2 linked regions of the Methylomagnum ishizawai genome follow. The main gene of each other region encodes a partner of the protein of the gene in region 2 in a complex. Links are inferred from orthologs where the notes say so. Each region holds a gene or a part of one and is shown on either strand. Other genes may lie near its edges.

Evidence for each region.
Region 1: the proteins of trxB (region 2) and trxA are in contact, whole or in part, in a crystal structure (PDB 1F6M), measured with the Escherichia coli proteins. The link is inferred for Methylomagnum ishizawai from one-to-one orthologs.

What each region holds. Positions count from the first base shown.
Region 1 is NZ_AP019783.1:3,743,662-3,752,262, forward strand. Bases 1,941-4,631 are described here. They hold trxA (thioredoxin TrxA), read right to left. Parts: upstream 3,604-4,631; coding sequence 3,277-3,603; downstream 1,941-3,276. Other genes in these bases: rho (transcription termination factor Rho), read right to left, coding at 1,941-3,081; K5658_RS17000 (HD-GYP domain-containing protein), read right to left, coding at 3,760-4,631. Outside these bases: K5658_RS16985 (type I restriction endonuclease subunit R), read left to right, coding at 1-1,604; more of rho, read right to left, coding at 1,825-1,940; more of K5658_RS17000, read right to left, coding at 4,632-4,971; K5658_RS17005 (DUF2062 domain-containing protein), read right to left, coding at 5,271-5,879; K5658_RS17010 (DNA internalization-related competence protein ComEC/Rec2), read left to right, coding at 5,945-8,266; K5658_RS17015 (hypothetical protein), read left to right, coding at 8,443-8,601. UniProt on the Escherichia coli protein: Participates in various redox reactions through the reversible oxidation of its active center dithiol to a disulfide and catalyzes dithiol-disulfide exchange reactions.
Region 2 is NZ_AP019783.1:2,372,481-2,381,321, reverse strand. The notes cover bases 1,846-4,776. They hold trxB (thioredoxin-disulfide reductase), read right to left. Parts: upstream 3,823-4,776; coding sequence 2,869-3,822; downstream 1,846-2,868. Other genes in these bases: K5658_RS10795 (DNA translocase FtsK), read left to right, coding at 4,097-4,776; K5658_RS10805 (GSCFA domain-containing protein), read right to left, coding at 1,846-2,720. Outside these bases: K5658_RS10820 (GTPase), read left to right, coding at 1-550; K5658_RS10815 (rubredoxin), read right to left, coding at 523-696; K5658_RS10810 (hypothetical protein), read right to left, coding at 886-1,626; more of K5658_RS10805, read right to left, coding at 1,623-1,845; more of K5658_RS10795, read left to right, coding at 4,777-6,601; K5658_RS10790 (hypothetical protein), read left to right, coding at 6,882-8,702; K5658_RS10785 (TetR/AcrR family transcriptional regulator), read right to left, coding at 8,744-8,841.

The sequences.
Region 1 (8,601 bases), 1.4 Mb from region 2 along the record:
CCGAGGAAACCCCGAACATCGACGAGGAGGTCGAGGAACTGACCGAGGACGAGGAAGCCTCCGACCAAGCCCGCCTGAAAAGCCGCTGGGCCGCGCTGGAAAAGCTGGCCGGGGCCGAACCCCGCATCAAGCGTATCGCCGCCGACCTCGTGGCCCATTTCGAGCAACGCCTGACGGTGATGGATGGCAAGGCCATGGTCGTGGGCATGAGCCGGGAAATCTGCGTCCACCTGTACGACGCCCTGGTCGCCCTGCGCCCCGAATGGCACGACGAAGACCCCGAGAAGGGGGCCATCAAGATCGTGATGACCGGCTCGGCGGCGGACAAGGCGCTGCTCAAGCCCCATGTCTACAAGCCCCAGGTCAAGAAGCGGCTGGAAAAGCGCTTCAAGGACCCGAACGACCCGCTGAAAATCGTCATCGTGCGCGATATGTGGCTGACCGGCTTCGACGCGCCCTGCCTACACACGATGTACGTGGACAAGCCGATTCGGGAACACAACCTCATGCAGGCCATCGCCAGGGTCAACCGGGTGTTCAAGGACAAGCCCGGCGGCTTGGTGGTGGACTACATCGGCATCGCCCAGGAATTGAAGCGGGCGCTCAAGACCTACACCACCAGCCAGGGCCGGGGCCGTCCCATGGTGGACGTGGCGGAAGCCTTGTCCCTGGTCATCGAGAAAATCGACGTGGCGCGGGGAATGCTGCACGGCATCGACTACAGCGCCTTCCTCACCGAAGCGCTGAAGCTGTTGCCCATCGCCGCCAACCATGTGCTGGGCCTGGAGGATGGCAAGAAGCGCTTCTCCGACTGCGTGCTGGCCCTCAGCAAAGCCTTTGCCCTCTGCGCCTCGCTGGACGAAGCCGCCGAATACCGGGAGGAAATCGCCTTCTTCCAGGCCATCCGGGCGGCGCTGGCCAAGGGCGACCCTTCCAAGAAGCTGGACGACGACGCCAAGGAACACGCCCTGCGGCAAATCATCTCCAAGGCCGTGGTGTCTGACGAGGTGATAGACATCTTCGCCGCCGCTGGCCTGAATAAGCCCGACGTGGGGATACTCTCGGAAACCTTCCTGGAGGACGTGCGGCGGATGAAGGAAAGGAACCTAGCCGTCGAACTGCTGGAACGGCTGTTGAAGGATGAAATCAAAAGCCGCTTCGCCACCAACGTGGTGCAGAACAAGAAGTTCTCGGAACTGCTGAAAAACTCCCTGACCCGATACCGGAACCGGGCCATCGAGACCGCCCAGGTCATCGAGGAACTGATCCAGATGGCGAAGGAGTTCAACGCCGCCGCCAGCCGGGGGGAGAAGCTGGGGCTGAACGCCGACGAACTGGCCTTCTACGATGCCCTGGAAACCAACGAGTCCTCGGTGCGGGAACTCGGGGACGACATCCTGCGGACCATTGCCAGGGAATTGACCGACAAGCTCCGCAAGAACCTGAGCGTGGATTGGTCGGTGCGGGACGCCGTGCGGGCGCGGCTCCGAATCATGGTGAAGACCATCTTGAAGAAGTACAAATACCCGCCCGATAAGCAGGAGGCCGCGACGGAGACGGTGCTGAGGCAGGCAGAAACGCTATCGGCTGCGTGGGTGGGCTAGCTTTTCAATTAAGGGGGGGCAAAAATGCAAAAAGCCAGTATGAACCGGCTTTTGCTTTTTAAGTCCTTGGATTTATCGGTCGGGGCGGGCTGCTGCGGGCGATCAAAATTAGCGCGAATCCAGAATCATCAGCACTCAAGAGTTGAGTTCGGATTGCTTACACTGCGCTTACATATAATCGAGCAACCCGATAAAGCCAATAAATTTCAATAACTTAAAATTATCTCTTCATCATGTCGAAGAATTCCTGGTTGGTCTTGGTGTCCTTCAGCTTGCCCAGCAGGAACTCACTGGCCGCCATCTCGTCCATAGGCTGGAGAATCTTGCGGAGGATCCAGCATTTTTGCAGTTCGTCCGGCGGCACCAGATATTCCTCGCGGCGGGTGCCGGAACGGTTGATATTGATGGCGGGATACACGCGCTTCTCGGCGATCTTCCGTTCCAGGTGCAATTCGTTGTTGCCGGTGCCCTTGAATTCCTCGTAGATCACCTCGTCCATGCGCGAGCCGGTATCGACCAGGGCCGTGGCGATGATGGTGAGGCTGCCGCCCTCCTCGATATTGCGGGCCGCGCCGAAAAAGCGCTTGGGCCGTTCCAGCGCGTTGGCGTCCACGCCGCCGGTCAGCACCTTGCCCGAGGACGGGATCACGGTGTTGTAGGCGCGGGCCAGACGGGTGATGGAATCCAGCAGGATCACCACGTCGCGCTTATGCTCGACCAGCCGCTTGGCCTTTTCCAGCACCATTTCCGCCACCTGCACATGCCGCGCCGGCGGCTCGTCGAAAGTGCTGGACACCACCTCGCCCTTCACGCTGCGCTGCATCTCGGTCACTTCTTCCGGGCGCTCGTCGATCAGCAACACGATCAGATAGCACTCGGGGTTCTTCTCGGCGACGGAATGGGCGATATTCTGCAAGATCATGGTCTTGCCGGCCTTGGGCGGCGACACGATCAAGCCGCGCTGGCCCTTGCCGATGGGGGCCACCAGGTCGATCACGCGGGCGGTGAGGTCTTCGGTGGTGCCGTTGCCGAGTTCGAGTTCCAGGCGCTCCTTGGGGAACAGCGGGGTCAGGTTGGTGAAGAGGATTTTGTGCTTGGCGTTCTCCGGCGGCTCGTAGTTGATCTGCTCCACCTTGAGCATGGCGAAATAGCGCTCGTTGTCCTTGGGCGGGCGGATCTTGCCGGAAATGGTGTCGCCGGTGCGGAGGCTGAACCTGCGGATCTGGCTGGGGGAGACATAGATATCGTCCGGCCCCGCCAGGAACGAGCTGTCCGCCGACCTCAGGAAACCGAAACCATCGGTGAGGATTTCCAGTACGCCGTCGCCGTAAATGTCCTCTCCGCTCTTGGCCTGTTTCTTCAGGATGGAGAAGATCAAATCCTGTTTGCGGGTCCGGGCCACGCCTTCGATATCGAGGGTCTCGGCGATTTCGATCAGCTCGGAAACAGGCTTACGTTTGAGGTCGGTCAGGTTCATAAATTGAGTTGGGGGTCAAGGGTGTGGAACAAGGGCAAACCAATCGTCTGCGGGAGTGTTCTCGACCGGGGTGTCGAGCCGGAGGAAGCGTGCCGGGGGGCGGCGCGGGCTGGGGGCGGCGAGAGGATGCGGTTCAGGTTAGCATGGTTATGGAAAAACCCGCCCGGCGGGGCCGGCGCGGGTGGATGGGAATCCTCAGAGGTTGTCGTGGATGAACTTGGCCAGCTGGGATTTGGCCAGGGCGCCGACCTTGGTGGCTTCCACTTCGCCGTTCTTGAACAGGATCAGGGTCGGGATGCCGCGCACGTTGTAGCGCTGCGGGACGAGGTTGTTCTCGTCGACATTGAGCTTGGCGACGATCAAGCGTTCGGCGAAATCCTCGGCGATCTCCTCCAGGATCGGCGCGATCATCTTGCAGGGACCGCACCATTCCGCCCAGAAATCGACCAGGACGGGGGTTTCGGACTTCAATACCTTGTCCTCGAACTCGGCATCGCTCACATAAAGGATGTTATCGCTCACAATGGTCTCCACATTGTCGGATGGAAGGGGATGGATTGGGGTGCTATCGGGGGCGGCCGCAGGGGGCGGCGCTGGACGGGCTGGCATTTCCTTGCGAGTGGGGCCATTTCAGCCTAAACCCGCCCCAAATGCAAGCCCCGTGTTTCCAGGGGGTTTTCAATTGAAGACCTTGGTAATGGTAGCGCGGTACTGGCGCGGATCGATATCCAGATACCCCGGCGGACGCACCAGCTTCACCTTGTAGGGTTGGCCGCGCCCGTCCACCTGTTGCTCCGCCATGTCCACCAGCCTTTCGACCGGGTTGTGGTCGGGGTCGCGCACCACCAGGATGCGGGGCCGCAGGCGTTGACCCGGATTGGTTTCCAGCACCAGCGCCACCTCCCCATTGCTCAGCTCGACGATGCTGCCGGGCGGATAGGTGCCGAGGCAAGCCAGGAAGCGCTCGACCAGCTTGGCGTCGAACTTGTTCGACTTCGCCTTCTTGTTCAGCAGCATGATGGCGTCGAGGTGGGTGCGGGCCGGGCGGTAGGGGCGCTCGCTGGTGACATCGTCGTAGGTCTCGACGATGCTGACGATCTTGGTATGGAGGTTCAATTGCACATCGTGCAGGCCGCGGGGATAGCCGGAGCCATCGACATGCTCGTGATGGCAATAGGCCACATCGACCGCGCCGGCATAGACATTGCGGGCCGACATCAGGATATCCCGGCCCAGCTTGGGGTGTTGGCGCAGGATCGCCTGCTCCTCGGCGTTGAGCCGGTCGGGCTTGTTCAGGAGAGCGTCGGCGATGGAAATCTTGCCGACATCGTGCAGGAGTCCGCAGGTGCCGAGTCCTTCCAGCGCTTTCGGCGACAAACCGAGATGGCGGCCCAGCAGGATGGAGAACACGCAGACATTGAAGGCGTGCTGGCTGGATTGCTCGCCCTTGTTGCGGATCTGGGCCATATAGAGCATGGCGTCGGGGTTGCGGAGGATGCTGGCGACGCATTCCGACACCGCCGATTGCCCCAGTTGCACATCCACGCTCTGGCCAAAGCGGATATCGTCGATGAAGGACTTCAGCAGGCTGGAGGTCTGTTGGCGGGTGGATTCGGCGGCCTGGATTTCCTGGTCGAAGCTGGCCGATTTGCCGGTCTTGGAAAACGGCTCCCGGATTTCGTCCAGCACCATATGGACCACATGGGTGCGGTGCATGTCGATATAGACATACTCGCAATACTGCATGACCACCTGGATATCGGCGGGACTGGCCAGTTCGAAACCCTCGAACAAGAACGGGGTTTCGCTCCAGGGCCGGTCCAGTTCGCAAACATACATGCCGAGACGCAAGTCCTTGGCACGGATTTTGACTCTTTCGGTATTGCTCATCGTTCCATCCGAAGGGCCGGACGGTATCCGGGCCTGGACTTGTTTGGCTTTGGCAGGATTCGCAATCCTGCAGATTGGGTGGGCCATCCTGGGGCGGGACCCGGAAATGCATCATTTAATATACATACCCCGGAATTCCACCGCCCGGCATTTTCAATGCCAAGGCAGGATAGCCTCTCGCCGTATAGTAACCTACCCTGGCTCCGGCAGGAACGTGGATGTCAATGCCTCAAAAGAATACACTTGATACTTTTTTATTCCAGGATTCCGGTCCGATCCCGATCCTCCACGGTGGCATCCTACTCCCCACCCTTTCTACGGCTGTTATAGCGATGCTCCAAGAACTTCAGATAGGTGGCGTAGGATTCGCTCACCATGATGCGGGTGTTCAATTCGGCGTCGCGGAATTTCCGCAGTTCCAACTGATGCCGCACCGAGCGCCGCCATAGACATTGGACACCGAAATAACCCAGCACCCCGCCGAGGTTCATCAGGATGAAGCAACCCAGCAAGAACGGGGCCCCCAATTCCAAGACCTTCTCGATGCTGAACAACTCGGAGAATTGATCGAAGCCGAAGGAATCCATCCCCATGGCCAGCGTCCCCACCTTATAGGCCAAATAATACATGGGCAACCAAGTCAGGGGATTGGTGATCCAGACCAGGGCCACGGCGATGGGCAGGTTGGCATTGAAATAGATGGCCAGCACGGCGGCGATGACCTGCTGCCAGGGCAAGGGCGGGGTATACATCGCCCAAAAACCGATGGCGAAGGCGCGGGCCACGGAATGGCGGTTCAAATGCCAGAGGTTGGGCGAATGCAGCTTATCCCCCAGGAATTCCAAGGCCTTGATTTCTTTTATTTTTTTAGGGTCCGGCAAATAGCGTTTCAAAAGCTTCTTGGGCATCGGGGGCCGCCTGTGTGTAGGTTGTGTGAAAAGTCCTAAGGGTGGGCCATTTTACGGATTAGAAATTGAAAGTTGAACGATCTTTTACCTTGCCCGCGCCCACCACGGTCCGGCTCGCCACGGGGTTCGCGCTGGGCGTGGCGGTGGTGCAATGCCTACCGGAACTACCCGCCGCCTGGGCGCTGGCGGCTCCCGCCGCGCTGTTGGCGGCGAGCCTATGGCGGGGTTGGCCTTTAAAGGGAGCGCTGGCCCTGGGCCTGATCTGGGCCTATGGCTATGGCGCGGCCCGCCTCGCGGAACACCTCCCTCCGGCCACGGCACGCCAGGCCGCCATCATCGAAGGCGTGATCCTGGATATCCCCAGCCCGCAGGAACGCGGTGTGCGCTTCGATTTCGCCGTGGAACGCCGCCTCGACCCCGGCACCCCCGACGGCTGGCCCCGCCGCCTGCGGCTGAGTTGGTACGACGCCCCCGCCACCGCGCCCCAGGCCGGGGAACGCTGGCGCTTCCGGGTCAAGCTGCGCCCGCCGCGTGGCCTCGCCAATCCCGGCGGTTTCGATTACGAGCGCTGGCTATTCGAACAAGGCATCCGCGCCGTCGGCTATGTCCGCAAATCCGCCGACAACCGGCGGTTGGACGATGGCGGCGGACGCTGGCTGTCGCCACGGGCCTGGCGCGGGGCGATCCACGAGCGGATCGCGGCCAGCCTCGCCGGGAGTCCGGTGCTGGGTCTGGTGGAAGCCCTGGCCCTGGGCGTGGACGACGCCATCACCCAGCCGCAATGGCGGGTACTGCGCCGCACCGGCACCTTGCACCTCATCGCCGTGTCCGGTTCCCATATCGGCGGGATCGCGGGCCTGGTCTTCCTCGTCACGCAAAGGCTGTGCGCCCGGTCCGGCCTCGTCCGCTGGCCGCCGCCTAGCGTCGCCGCCGTGGCCGGCATGGCGAGCGCCCTGCTCTATTCCGCCCTGGCCGGTTTCCCCATCCCCACCCAGCGCGCCTTGATCATGGTCGCCATCGCCATGGGCGCGGTGTTGGCCCGCCGCCACCCGAACCCGGTCCATATCCTGGCCCTGGCCTTGCTGGCGGTGCTGCTCTACGACCCCATGGCGGTGTTGGCGGCGGGATTCTGGTTGTCCTTCGGGGCGGTGGCGCTGATCGCCTATGGGGTTTCCGGGCGGATCGCGGCGCCGCGCCGGCTTTGGGCGACGATGCTCACAATCAACCTCTATACCGCGCTGGGGCTGGCGCCGCTGTTGTTGCTGTGCTTCGGGCAAATCTCGCTGGTGTCGCCGCTCGCCAACCTGCTGGCGGTGCCGGTCCTGGGAACGGTGCTGGTGCCGCTCTGCCTCCTGGGCGCGGGGCTGTCGCTGGTGTTTCCCCTGGCGGGAACGGCTGTGCTCAAGCTGGCCGCGACGGTGCTGGCCCTGTTCTGGCCGGTGTTGGATTGGCTGTCTGGAATCCCGTGGGCGCAATGGAGCCGGGCCGAACCGCCGCCCTGGACCTTGCTCCCGGCCCTGCTGGGCGCGGTCTGGCTGCTGGTGCCGCGTGGCCTCCCGGCCCGCTGGCTGGGCCTCGTGCTATGGCTGCCCGCCCTGACCGCCCGCATCGAACGCCCCGCGCCGGGGGAATTCCTGCTGACCCTGCTGGACGTGGGCCAGGGCTTGGCGGCGGTGGTGGAAACCCGCCATAAAACCCTGGTCTTCGATACCGGACCCCGCCTCGGCCCGGAATTCGATATGGGCGCGGCGGTGGTCGAACCCTATCTGCGCTGGCGCGGCATCGATACCGTGGACGCCCTGGTCGTGAGCCACGGCGACAACGACCATATCGGCGGGGCGCATTCCGTGCTGGCCTTGCTCCGGGTCCGCGCCGCCTATAGCAGCGTGCCGGAACGCCTGCCGGAATTCCCGGCGATCCCGTGCCGGGCGGGCCAGTCCTGGTCCTGGGATGGCGTGGAATTCGCGATGCTCGGCCCCGTGGCCCCCAGCCCCAAGGACAACGACAATTCCTGCGTGCTGCGGGTCGGCGGCGCCCACGGCAGCGTCCTTTTGACCGGGGATATCGAACGCGCCGCCGAAACCCTCCTGGTCGAACGCCACGGCGCGGCGCTCGGCAGCGACATCCTGGTCGCCCCGCACCATGGCAGCAAAACCTCGTCCAGCCCCGGTTTCCTGGCGGCGGTGCGGCCCCGGCGGGTGCTGATCCCGGCGGGCTATCTCAACCCTTTCGGCCATCCCCATCCCACGGTGCTGGCCCGCTACTCAGGGCTCGGGGCGGAAATATCGAACACCGCCGCAACCGGGGCCATCCTGTTCTGGACGGGCGGCGAACCCCGGCTCGCAAACCAGCGTCGGGCGCACCGGCATTATTGGAACGAACCCTAGCTAGAATGTACCGGGCTGTTAAGGTACGCTGACCGCCTACACCGATACGCGAATAACGCGGGACCAGCGGCAACGATGGCCGGGCGCGGCACCCCGGCCTGGAACCGCATGGAAAACCCCGCCGGGATTCCGATCCAACACCACCACGCAACAGCAACTTCTCTCGATAGGCAGCCATGAACTCATTGTCGTTATTGCTGCAAGGCGGAATGCAGCTTTCCCTGATTTCCGTGACGTTCGCCGCCAAGATCGTACAGGTGCTTTGGGTGAAGCCCGCCGAGTTCGTCGATACCCTGGCCGATTGCCTCCCCAACCCGCCCCACAGCGCCGACGCC
Region 2 (8,841 bases):
CCGGGTCTTGGACGAGGGCCAGCGCTGCCTGCGCCACGCGCTGGCGCGGCCGGGCAACGCCTTCCGGCGCTTCCTGCTCAAGCTGTCGGGCGGATTGGCGGCGCTGTTGCCGATCCTCAGCATCAGCCTGGTGTCCTACGAAGTGGTCAAGGGCTATTACGAGAGCGTGGCCCGGCACCTCGATTTCCTGGGGGTGGATTTCGCCATCCACAGTGTGCTGTTGATCGGTCTGTCGTGGTTGCTGCCATTCTTCGTCTACCGGCAACTGAAACCCTCCGCCGAGGACACGGCCATCCGGGGCTTGCGCTCCGGCATCGGGCGGGCGTTGGCGGGATTGGGGGAGGACGTGGCGGAACGGCTGGCGCGGACGGAAGAAAGGCGGGCGCGGCTGGTGGCGGAAGGCCGCCGCATCGCCGGGGCGGCGGACGCGGCGGCTCCGGTGGAACCCTTGCAGGGACCGGGCTTGCTGGGGCGGGTGTTGCCCACCCGGCCCGGCCCGCCGCGCAAGGATTCCGGCGGGATTCAATCCATGTTCAACACTTCGAAATAAGTCTTGTCCACGCCGCATTCCGGGCACATCCAGTCGTCGGGCACGTCTTCCCAACGGGTGCCGGGCGGAATGCCGGAATCGGGATCGCCCATTTCCTCGTCGTAGATGAAGCCACAGGCGGCGCAGATCAGTCTTTTGTAGGGCATTCGGAAACCTCTATCGTCTTGGGATGGGGAATGCCGCCGGACGCCGGTCGTTCAGGCTGGCCGGTGGGATCCGGCGGGCGGGGCATTGTCGCATAAGTCGGGTGCGGGGCGGATATGCCCAGGGTTCAGCTGTTTGATCGGTGGAAGCCGCAGTGTGGGTCATTATCCGCCGCCCCACGGGAATCGCGGCTATCCAACCTGCTGCAAGAAATACAACCAAACCAGACGCCCATACTTGGAATTCATATGGTGCATATCCCGGACATTATGCTTATCCGATTTCTTAGAAATTTGATCATTGATATCCAAGCGCTCCGAATCGACGCTGAATTCCGCCAGCGTAAATATCTTGTCAACGATCGTCTCGGGTGGCTGCAAAAGCAATTTCACATTTTTATGGTCCTGCTTGGCCAAGAACCGCTTGAGACATTCCCCAAGGTCTGGAGGATCCACTTTACTGGACTTGACCTTGGATTTCAGATTAGCATTTAATTCCGACTGGAACGGCTGCTGGGAAAGATATATCGGTTTACTCGTGATGCTCGCCAAGTTACTTAGGAGATTGATATTGGGCCTTCTGCCGATAAGTTCTGCGCAATAGTCCGTGAGGAATTCCTTGCTATAGTAAGCCTCTTCGTTGGCGTCCAAGATTTCATAATCGTACTGCGTACCAAAAGCATGCAGGATGAACACGTCGTAAGCTTCGGGATCGATAAACGTCAGTCCACCCGAGGTATATCCAATATGGCTGGTAATCAACTCGTCGGTTGAAATCAGCTTTTTTCCCTGGGGTTCCAGCGCTTTTGCCAAACCCCCTCCACGGCTAGCGAAAAAAGTAACATCCAGCGCCTTCCGGCTATCTGCGTCCAAGGCATCGTAAGCGATCTTAAGCGCGGCGGAATGGGAGTTCCCCAACAAACAAATCTTCATTTTTTTCCTCCAAACGCATCCAACAGCAACTCTTCGCATACCTCATCGGACGACTGACGTTTTTGCGGTTTTTCCCGTCTGGGTGGGGAGGGTTGCTGCTCCTTCACTATTCTCCTGGGCCTGGGCTTTGCGCTGTGGATGTCGCCATGCATACATTTGAAAAATGTATTCATGACAAACTCGACCCCGGCCGGATGCACATTGCGTTTGTTTGGCTCGAAGAAAATCCCACCGGCCTGCGGCCCATTGATAATTTCATAGGAAGGGAAATAATCCACCGACCCGTCAATATTCGCCATTTCCCCCGCCACGGCCCGGAGGGTTGACTTGGAATGGATGGTCGCCACCAGGACGTGTTTTCCCGATGCGGTGGCCGTCAATGGAACCGGCGATACGGTCAAAATGAATTTGATGTCCTTGTTAATTTTCCGGATATTCGATATGGCAGATATCAGGCTCGACAGCACCTGCTCATAATTCTGGTTCACAAAGCGGTGCTTTTGCGCGGAAAACTCACCCGCGACCGTGCCAGGACACATGGGATATTCGTAGCCGGCCTCGGCATTGAACCAGCTTTCGGTCAAACCAAGCGTGAACACGAAGCAATAGGCATCCGCTATGGATTTCCTAAAGCACCTGACGGCTTGTATCCGGGATTTCCTGAGTTCCCCCATAGTGGCGAAACCTGTGGGTTCCATCGCCGGTCGGAACGGGTCGATATAGCGGCCATCCTTCAACCATGATTCGTGGGGTATTTTGCTCTCATCAAGCGCCCAACGGACCCATTGATCCAGCAGCGAGGTGGTATAAATATTCCCGGTTCGCGCAGAAAACACGCCATAGTTATACCGGCGGGCCAAGCTTTCCGAACAGTGCCTGGGCGCTGTTTCCGATATTAACCAATTAAAACCCCGGTCGCTCAGCGCCCGGCCAATATGCTGGGCGAAGCAAGAACCATAAGTCGAAACCGGGTCTTCACGCTGTATCACAAACTTGGGCTGCCATAGATCGCCAATATCGAATACGGACCTGTCCGCGATGGCTTTTCTCCAAAACGATTTATCATCAAGTTCTTGATAGGGATTGTTAGGCATAGTATATCTCGTTTGTTGTTTGATATATGGCTTTATCATTCATAGGGGAATGGCACGGTGGAATATATTTCGCCTCAGGACTCCGCGCCCGCATCGGGACCCAGCAAGACCCGCCGGGTAGGCATGCGATGCCCACCCGGCCATCCACTCATTCCAAGCCGTCCAGATACTTCTCCGCGTCCAAGGCCGCCATACAGCCCGATCCCGCCGAGGTCACGGCCTGCCGGTAGACCGAATCCGCCACGTCGCCTGCCGCGAACACGCCCGGCACGCTGGTCGCCGTGGCATTGCCATGGAGGCCGCTCTTGACCACGATATAGCCATCGCGCATTTCCAGCTGCCCGGCGAAGATTTCGGTGTTCGGGCTATGGCCGATGGCGACGAACACGCCATCCAGCTTGATATCCTGGGTGCTGCCTTCCCGCACATGCTTGATGCGGAGCCCGGTGACGCCCGCGTCGTCGCCCAGCACTTCATCCATCACATGGTTCCAGGCGATGCTGACCTTGCCCTCGCGCTCGCGTTCGAGCAACTTGTCGGCCAGGATTTTCTCGGAGCGGAATTTATCGCGGCGATGCACCACGGTGACATGGGAAGCGATATTGGCGAGATACAGCGCTTCCTCCACCGCCGTATTGCCGCCGCCGATCACCGCGACCGGCTTGTTGCGGTAGAAGAAACCGTCGCAAGTGGCGCAGGCCGACACGCCCCGGCCCTTGTAGGCTTCCTCGGAATCCAGCCCCAGATAACGGGCCGAAGCCCCGGTGGCGATGATCAAGGCATCGCAGGTATAGGTGGCGGAATCGCCCATCAGCTTGAATGGGCGGGCCGACAAATCGGTGGTGTGGATATGGTCGAAGATGATCTCGGCCTCGAAGCGCTCGGCATGGCGTTTCATGCGCTCCATCAGTTCCGGTCCCTGCACGCCCTCGGCGTCGCCCGGCCAGTTGTCCACTTCGGTGGTGGTGGTGAGCTGCCCGCCCATTTGGAGGCCGGTCACCAGCACCGGCTTCAGGTTGGCCCGCGCCGCGTAGACGGCGGCGGTATAGCCCGCCGGTCCCGAGCCCAAAATCAGCAAGCGGCAATGTCTCTGTTCAGTCATCGAATTCCTCGGTGTTGGGAGTGGCACAAAAAACCAAGTATGACGGTGTGGGATTTGAGCGTAAAGGTTCCGGCCCGCGTCCCGGTAGGGTTACCGGAAACCTTGTGGAAGCAGGCTATTTCAGGGTGGCGCTTGGTGTGATTTGCCATCCCCGGAGCGCGGGCTTCGGCTTGCGCCCCGGATCGGCCCATGCGGACCAAAGTCCGCGTTCCAGTTCGCCCGGCCCCGCCCGATGGCGCGACCGTGAACGGGCGCTCTTGAACTCTCCCCCCCAATCCCGAACAATAGCGCCCGCATCGTTTATTCCTTTGATTTGGTGGGCATTTTGGCTGATTTCCATAAAAAGCTGCTCGACGGCCAAGACCTGGGCGCGGTCCTGGTGCGGGGACTGCGCGAATCGGTGTTCCTGGTCTATCTGGCGGTCTCCTTGTTCCTGCTGGTCGCGCTCATCACCTTCAACGCCGACGATCCCGGTTGGAGCCATATCGGCACCGGCAAGACCATCGCCAACGCCGGGGGCGCGGTCGGGGCCTGGGTGGCCGATTTCTTCCTGACCCTGTTCGGCGTCACCGCCTTCCTGTTCCCGTTCCTGCTGGCGGGCTATGGCTACATCATCTTCCAGGGCCGTCTCGCCGCCCCGGCCAATCCCATCGACAGCGCCCTGCGCTGGACCGGTTTCGCCGCGGCCATCGCGGCGGCGGCGGGGCTCACCGATCTCCATGTCATCCATGCGCCCTTGGCCCTGCCCGGCACCAGCGGCGGCATCCTGGGCGGGGAAACCGCCGAGTTGCTCGCGGGTTCGTTTGGCCGGGCGGGGTCGAGCATTTTGCTCCTGACCGTGTTCGTGGCCGGGATTTCGCTGTTCACCGGGCTGTCCTGGCTGGGTTCGTCGCTGGGCTTGATCGACCTCGTGGGCCGCGCCGCCTTGATCGCCATCGACGCCGTGCTGTCGCTGTTCCAACCGTTCAAGCCCGCGCCCGCCGCTGGGCCGGAAGTCGAAGCCGAGTCCGAAACCGGCACCATGCCGCTCCCGGAACCCGCGCCCGCCAAAGCCAAGCCCCAAGCCAAGCGGATGGCCGCCCCCCCCGACACCGAAAACCCGGAACCGCCCGCCGAAGCCACCGCGCCCGTCGCCCGTCCCAAAGCCCTGGTGGAAGAACCTCCGGCAACCAAAAATCCCGCCGTACCCACAACCCAGGCCGCGCCGCCGCAGCCGCCGAAACCCCGTGCCCCCCTATCCAGACCCGCCCTGGACCTGCCGCCGGTCAAGCCGGGCACCCTGCCCCCGCTGGAATTGCTCAGCGACACCACGCCCAAGATCAAGGGCTATTCCGAAGCCGCCCTGGAGGACATGTCGCGGCAGGTGGAAAGCATCCTCGACGATTTCAATGTCGAGGTACAGGTGACGGACGTGCTACCCGGCCCGGTCATCACCCGCTTTGAAATCCAGCCCGCGCCGGGGGTCAAGGTCAGCCGCATCAGCGGGCTGGCCAAGGATTTGGCCCGCGCCCTCTCCGTGACCAGCGTGCGCGTGGTGGAGATCATCCCCGGCAAATCGGTGATCGGCCTGGAAATCCCCAACGAAGAGCGCGAGATGGTGCTGTTGCACTCGGTGCTGTCCTCCGACGCCTACCAGCACAGCCCTTCGCCCCTGACCCTGGTATTGGGCAAGGACATCAGCGGCCAGCCGGTGGTCGCCAACCTGGCGCGGATGCCGCACCTCCTGGTGGCCGGCACCACCGGCTCGGGCAAATCGGTGGCGGTCAATGTGATGATCCTCAGCATGTTGTTCAAGGCCCGGCCCGAGGAAGTGCGCCTCATCATGATCGATCCCAAGATGCTGGAATTGTCGATCTACGAGGGCATCCCGCATTTGCTGACCCCCGTCGTCACCGATATGAAGGAAGCGGCCAACGCCCTGCGCTGGTGCGTGGCCGAGATGGAACGCCGCTACAAGCTGATGTCGCTGATGGGCGTCAGGAATCTGGCCGGTTTCAACCAGAAGCTGGCCGAGGTGGCGGCGGACGGGGAATACATCGCCGACCCGCTGTGGTCCGCCGCCGACGCCCTGGACGGCGAGGAACCGCCCGCGCTGGAACCCCTGCCCTATATCGTCATCGTCATCGACGAATTGGCCGATATGATGATGATCGTGGGCAAGAAGGTGGAGGAACTCATCGCCCGCCTGGCCCAGAAGGCCCGCGCCGCCGGGCTGCATTTGATCCTGGCGACCCAGAGGCCGTCGGTGGATGTCATCACCGGCCTCATCAAGGCCAACATCCCCACCCGCATCGGCTTCCAGGTGTCCTCCAAGATCGATTCCCGCACCATCCTCGACCAGGGCGGCGCGGAATCCCTGCTCGGCAACGGCGATATGCTCTACCTGCCGCCCGGCACCGGCCTGCCGATGCGGGCGCATGGCGCTTTCGTCTCGGACCAGGAAGTCCACAACGTGGTGGAATTCCTCAAACGCACCGGCCCCGCCAACTATATCCACGAGATCACGAAGTTCTCGGAAGAAGCGGAAGCCGGAAGCTTCAAGGGCGGCACCGGCGGCGGCGAAGGCGGCGGGGAAGAAACCGACCCGCTCTACGACGAGGCGGTGCGCTTCGTCACCGAATCGCGCAAGGCGTCCATCTCCAGCGTGCAGCGCAAGCTCAAGGTGGGCTACAACCGCGCCGCCCGCATGATCGAGGACATGGAGAAGGCCGGCATCGTCGGTCACGCCGAGACCAATGGCAGCCGCGAAGTGCTGGCCCCGCCCCCGCCGCCGGACTGAAATCCACGCCCAACCCCCGCCCTCCGTTGAACATCCCGGAACCCCCGGTCATCGGCGCACCGTCCAGGATCGGTCCCGAACGGCTACACTTAATAGCCATTCGCCCGACCCGACCAGGCCAGACCGGGACGCACGGTGCCTCATCGGGTGGGTCCGATTCCAATCACTTCCTGCTTGGGGACATCCAATGCGTTATCAATCTATCTTGGCGTCGACACTGGTTTTTTTATGGGGAGCACAGTCCCAAGCCTCGGTATCGGAACGAGAACCGAATTCCACGGTGACCGGCAGCGGATTTATTTTCGACACCGCCAGTTCGGTCTGCCCTTATGCGGGTGGCGCCATTTGTACCCAGGAAACCTACCGGGTGGTCAATACACCTTACGATGCCAGCAACCCGGACTATAACCCCTATGGCGGTCCGGCCCTCGACCCCAGTCTCGCCACGCCCCTATCCCTGACCGACGAAATGGTGGGTCAGTTGCAATCGACCCGAGACTTCGACTGGTTCTATGTGGACATCACCGACGATAACCATCCAGTGACCCCGGTCTATTTTGGCTGTGACAAGAAACTCGGATATTGGTACGAGGGCTTCGACAACGCCACCGATCCAAAACTGGATGATTCCAGCGTCTTTTGGAATGTCGCCTATTTCTATGACGCCGACCCCAACACTGCTGACGGCCTGACCAGCGGCAGCAGCTACGTGGTTTACCGTTCCTCCTGCCAGCGGGGCAGTAGCGAAACGAAAGGACCGTACCGATTCCAGATGGATACTTCCAAACAAGGGCGTTATTACGTCAGGATATGGGGTAGATATATCGGGGATAGGAAAGAAACCTCCACCAAAAAAATACCCGACCCCACGGATAGCACAAAGACCTTGAGCGTGGATGTCTTCAAGTTCTACAACGAAATCGTCGTTCCCACTGCCGATTATTCCCTAAGGCTTTATACCGCCAGGGTCGGCGGCGAACTGGAACCCAACGACGGCATGGTGGAAGCCTATTCCTTGACGTCCGGCACCACCGCCACCGGGCAGCTTTCCTCCATGTACGACCAGGATTGGTTCTATATCGACAACGACAGCACCAAGAACAAAACCGGCAATATTCCGTTTTACTTCAATTGCAAAAGCCAAACCAACACCTATTACATCCTGTCATCATACGATGAGAAGGGCGTACTGCAATCGAACTACGAAATCCAGTCCAGCCAATGCTCGGCGGCGGGCGGATTCTTATTCACCATCGATGCGCCGGTTTCCGCCCGGTACTACTTCGTGGTCACCTCGCCGCCTTCCGGCGAATCGGACAGCTTCACCCAGGCCGACTACACCGTGCTGGCCATCGCCAACAACAGCGGCGTTTCCGGTCCCACCGTGCGCCTGCCCGGCGAACTGGAGCCCAACGAAACCCCGGTCAACGCCTATCCCCTGACCAACACCGTGCCGGTGACCGCCCAGCTCTCCTCGATCACCGACCTCGATTACTACGTCTACCACAACGACACCGGCGCCAACCCCAACAACACGGTGCCGATCACCTTCCGCTGCCAGAACTCGGGCGAGGTCTACACCCTGTCGTATTTCAACACCCAAGGCTTCCTGCAACAGGCCTACACGGTGACGGCGGGCGAATGTTCCTCGACCGACGGCTTCCAGTTCACCATCAACACCCCGGCCACGGCGGATTATTACATCCTGGTCTCGGGACCGTCCGGCGGCGACACCGCCCTCTTCGGCAGCGGCGACTACACCCTGACCGCCTACGTGAACAACAACACGGGCACGGCCAACGCCACCGGCAGCTTGGTCAAAGGCCAGCTCGTCGATAGCGGCAAGTCGGGCAAGGATTCGTTCGCGTTCAACGTGAAGGGCTGCGGCGGCAACAAGGGCACGGTCAAGCTGACCGGCAACAAGCTGAACATGACCACACCGAGCATCAACACCCAGGTCAAGGTGGAAATCGGTGGCTGGTCTTGCGTGAGCGACGCCAAGAACTTCACCCAGACCAACAGCGCCCCGCAAACCCTGGTCTACCCGAAACCGGCCGCCACCCCCGCCAAGCAGACAAACAGTCTGTCCGGCACCAACTGACCCCACGGACAGGCCGGACCCCACGGGGTCCGGCCCCCGTCCTACCCCTCCGCCGCCAGGCAACCCCGCAGGAACAAATCCACCGCCCGCCGCGCCCGCGCCTCGATCTCGGCCTCGCCCGGCGTCGCCGCCAAGCCGT